One region of the Streptomyces sp. ML-6 genome, then DNA from elsewhere that is predicted to be linked to it. Evidence: predicted binding sites of a transcription regulator. Region 1 holds the regulator's gene; the other holds the start of a gene.

The links. Region 1 encodes HspR, which represses chaperone genes until heat shock. Its sites were predicted from a motif close to TTGAGNNNNNNNNNCTCAA; they were not measured.
Region 2: lon (endopeptidase La) is a predicted target of HspR. The motif match lies at 951-969, and genes of this name have one in related genera.

Annotation. Positions count from the first base shown of each region.
Region 1 is NZ_JAOTIK010000001.1:3,608,588-3,610,982, forward strand. Features, by position in the region: gene OCT49_RS15800 (hypothetical protein) at 1-406, opposite strand, end outside; gene OCT49_RS15805 (heat shock protein transcriptional repressor HspR) at 752-1,198, opposite strand; gene dnaJ (molecular chaperone DnaJ) at 1,200-2,384, opposite strand.
Region 2 is NZ_JAOTIK010000001.1:5,521,354-5,523,748, forward strand. Features, by position in the region: gene OCT49_RS24580 (TnsA-like heteromeric transposase endonuclease subunit) at 30-791, opposite strand; gene lon (endopeptidase La) at 992-2,395, shown strand, end outside.

The DNA.
Region 1 (2,395 bases):
GGGCGGCGGGGGTGGCCCGGCCGTCGGCGAAGGCTTCGAGGAGGGCGCTCGACAGGCCGAACTCCTCGGCGCCGTAGGAGAGGGCGGCGGCGAAGGCGGTCAACTCCACCTTCCCCTCAGGGGTTTCGAAGTGCACGAACATCGTGGGGCCGTCGTCGACCCCTCCGAACGCCGATGTGGTCACCATGTCCAGAAGAATTCCGGCCGTCTTTCCCACCGTGGAACGCACGGGCGCGGCCAGGACCTCGATGTTCCGGATGTCCTCCCACGCCCACTGGCCGCGCTGCTCCTCGCCGATCCCCGTCAGCCCCTCCTCGGTGACCAGGACACCGGCGCGGGGCTCGTTCGGCGGGGCACCTATGTGGACCGTCGATCCGGTGATCCAGAAGAGGCCGACCATGGACATGCGTGACTCCCGACTCTGCCGCCGGGCGGCACGGGCCCGGCACCGGTGGTGGCGGCGGTGGTGATGGACGAAACGGGACGCCGACGGCCCCTGCCCATTGTGGCGAGACATGATCGGACCAGTAATCCGATTTCGGCCGAAATCCCGGCAACGCGCGTACCGACACCCGTGCCGACCGTCCGTGCCGCCACCGAAGCCACAGCAGGCGCCGGAAGGACAGGAAGCACCCAAGGGCCGAGACCACGCCGAAGGGGCGGGGAACGAACCGTGGTTCGTTCCCCGCCCCTTCGTCCGTCGGGCCCGGCCCGGCGCCGCACACCGGGCGCCGCTCCGGCCCCCGCCGGTTCAGTCCTTGGACCGCTTCGGCCGCCAGACCACCAGTGCACTGGTCTGCTGCATGTCCTGGTACGGCACCAGGTCGCGCCGGTACGAGGCATGCACCTGCGCCTCGCGCTGCTGCATCGCCTGCGCCGCGCCGTCCACGGCCGCCGAGAGTTCGGCGACGCGCTGCTGGAGCGCGGCGACCTGGTTCTCCAGCTCGATGATGCGCTTGATGCCGGCGAGGTTGATGCCCTCGTCCTGCGACAGCTGCTGCACGGTGCGCAGGAGCTCGATGTCGCGGGCCGAGTAGCGCCTGCCGCGCCCGGCCGTGCGGTCCGGCGAGACCAGGCCGAGCCGGTCGTACTGGCGCAGTGTCTGCGGATGGAGACCCGAGAGCTGGGCCGCGATCGAGATCACGTACACCGGTGTCTCATCGGTCAGTTCGTACGGATTGCGTCGTCGGCCGTCCACCTCAAGCTCCCTTCGCCGCCTGGAACAGTGCCGCCCGCGGGTCGTGGCCCGCGGTCGCCTTGCGGTAGGCCTCCAGGGCTTCCCTGGCCTCGTCGCCGAGCTCCTTGGGCACCACCACCTCGACGGTGACCAGCAGGTCGCCCCGGGTGCCGTCCTTGCGCACGGCGCCCTTGCCCCGGGCGCGCATCGTGCGCCCGTTGGGCGTGCCGGCCGGCAGCTTCAGCGTGACCGGGGGCCCGCCGAGCGTGGGGACCTTCACCTCGCCGCCGAGGGCCGCCTCCGTGAAGTCGACGGGCACGGTGACCGTGAGGTTGTCGTCCCTGCGGCCGAAGACCGGGTGGGCGTCGACGTGGACGACGACGTACAGGTCGCCGGCCGGGCCGCCCCGCTCGCCCGGTCCGCCCTTGCCGCGCAGCCGGATCCGCTGGCCGTCCGAGACGCCCGCCGGAATCCTGACCTGCATGGTCCGGGAGGACTTCGCCCGCCCGCTGCCCTTGCAGACGTCGCAGGGGTCCTGGGCGATCAGGCCCCGGCCCTTGCAGTCCACGCACGGGTCGGTGAGCGAGAAGCCGCCGCCGGTGCCGCGCGACACCTGGCCGGTGCCGAGACAGGTCTGGCAGACCCTGGGGGTGCCGTTCTTGTCGCCGGTGCCGGAACACGTCTTGCAGGGCGCCTGGCTGGACATCCGCAGCGGGACCGTGGCCCCCTCGACCGCCTCGATGAAGCTGAGCGTCACCTCGGACTCGATGTCCTGACCGCGCCGCGGCTGGACCCTCGTCCCCGCACCGCCCCGGTTGAACAGGCCGCCGAAGACATCGCCCAGGCCACCACCGCCGCCGAATCCGCCGGCGCCGCCCTGGCCCCCGCCCTGGCCGCCCCCGAAGAGGTCGCCCAGGTCGAAGTTGAAGTTGCCCCCGGCGCCCCCGGGTCCGGCCCGGAAGCCGCCGTTGCCGAAGAGGGCGCGCGCCTCGTCGTACTCCTTGCGCTTCTTGGCGTCACCGAGGACGTCGTTCGCCTCGGAGATCTCCTTGAAGCGCGCCTCCGCCTTGTCGTCGCCCTTGTTGGCGTCCGGGTGGAACTCGCGGGCGAGCTTCCGGTACGCCTTCTTGATCTCGGCGTCGGTGGCGTCCTTGGGGACGCCGAGAACCTTGTAGTAGTCCTTCTCGACGAAGTCCTTCGTGCTCATCGACGTCCCTC
Region 2 (2,395 bases), 1.9 Mb from region 1:
CCTCAGCACAGACCTGTTCTCGTTGGCCTTCACCGCCGCACTCCGGGCGCCACGAGTGAAGCGGCGTGCAGCGGCACTGAGACGTCCACCACCAGCTCATGCAGCCACAACATGTGGAACAACACGGGCAAGACCGCGATGGGGTCTCCCACGCTGGCAGCCCCGTCCATTAACGGCCTTGGCTCGGCGAACACTCGCCGCAAGTCGGAAACGGCATCCTCGACGCGATGCCTCGGGTGTCGGTATCCGGCCAGCCATCGAACGTTCCGCATCACGATCCCGTCCGGTGCCCCCACCAGCCGGAAGTGCCATCCGACCTGGCCGCAGGCCGATTGCGTCGCCTCGAACTTCACCCAGTCCCGAGGTCGACGCCGGTCCACCGGGCGGCAGTCGACCACAACCGCCGAGCCGTCTTCCCGCCTCGCGAAGTAGTCCGGAGCGTGGGAGAGGCCCTTGCCGGTCTCGGAGGCCCAGAACAGCCAAAACGGCTGCGACGAGACCCCGACCACCGACGGATCGAAGTCGAGCAGCATCACGTGATCCCGCTCCAGCCAGGACTCGTACCCGATGTGCCCGCCCATCGTCGACGACCACCACAGGCCAGGCAGGTGCCGCTGGCCCTTGTACGACTTGAAATCGCGAACCGGCACGCAGCCCTCGAACCGCACCGCCCACACGTCCGCCAGCGGACGCCGGAACTCCGACCCGCTCTGGTCGACGTATCCGACCTCGAACCCCTCGGGCGGCGGCCCGCTCGCACCACCCGCCACCAGGTCTAACGCATGTCTCACGACCAGCTAACCGTGCCGCCGGATGCAAGGTCACGCTGACCAGTGCAAAGTCCCGTGCAACTTCGATCTGACCTGTGCAAGGTCCGCCGCTACAGGACAGCAACGGTGTGATCGCTCAGAGCGAACATCTCCCGGGGAACAATGGGCGGCTCAGGAGCATTGAGCCTGCATAGCTCAACTTGACTGCCGAAGGGGAGATCATGGCTACCGATTCCAATGCGGTCACTCCGCTCGCCCTGCCCGTGCTGCCGCTCGACGACGAGGTCGTGCTGCCCGGGATGGTGGTGCCTCTGGACCTGTCCGACACCGATGTACGCGTCGCGGTGGAGGCCGCGCAGGTCGCAGCCCGGGACGGCGGGGGCAAGCCCGAGGTGCTCCTGGTGCCGCGGATCGACGGCACGTACGCCGCCACCGGTGTGATCGGCACCGTCGAGCAGGTCGGACGGCTTTCGGACGGAGATCCGGGCGCGCTCATCCGCGGCCGGGGCCGGGTGCGGATCGGGGCCGGGACCAGTGGGCCGGGCGGAGCGCTGTGGGTGGAGGGGACCCGGGTCGACGCGGTCGTTCCCGACCCGCTCCCCGGTGTCGCCGCCGAGCTGGTCAAGGAGTACAAGGCGCTCGCCACCAGCTGGCTGAAGAAGCGCGGCGCCTGGCAGGTCGTGGACCGGGTCCAGCAGATCGAGGACATCTCCGCGCTCGCCGACAATTCCGGTTACTCGCCCTTCCTCACCACCGCCCAGAAGGTGCAGCTCCTGGAGACCACGGACCCGGTCGCCCGGCTGAAGCTCGCCATCCAGTGGCTCGGCGAGCACCTCGCCGAGCAGGACGTCGCCGAGTCCATCGCCAAGGACGTCCAGGAGGGCGTCGACAAGCAGCAGCGCGAGTTCCTGCTGCGGCGCCAGCTCGACGCCGTGCGCAAGGAGCTCGCCGAGCTCAACGGCGACCCGGAGGACGAGTCCGACGACTACCGGGCCCGCGTCGAGGCCGCCGACCTCCCCGAGCACGTCCGTGAGGCCGCGCTCAAGGAGGTCGAGAAGCTGGAGCGTTCCTCCGACCAGAGCCCCGAGGGTTCCTGGATCAGGACCTGGCTCGACACCGTCCTCGAATTGCCGTGGACCGAGCGGACCGAGGACGCGTACGACATCCGGGGCGCCCAGCAGGTGCTCGACGCCGAGCACGCCGGTCTCCAGGACGTGAAGGAACGCATCACCGAGTACCTGGCCGTGCGCAAGCGGCGCTCCGACCGCGGGCTCGGGGTCGTCGGCGGACGGCGCGGCGGGGCCGTGCTGGCGCTGGTGGGTCCGCCCGGCGTGGGCAAGACCTCGCTCGGCGAATCCGTGGCGCACGCCATGGGCCGCAAGTTCGTCCGCGTCGCCCTCGGCGGCGTGCGGGACGAGGCGGAGATCCGCGGCCACCGGCGTACATACGTGGGTGCGCTCCCCGGACGCATCGTCCGGGCGATCAAGGAGGCCGGTTCGATGAACCCGGTCGTCCTGCTCGACGAGATCGACAAGGTCGGCTCCGACTTCCGGGGCGACCCGGCCGCCGCCCTCCTCGAAGTCCTCGACCCGGCGCAGAACCACACCTTCCGCGACCACTACCTG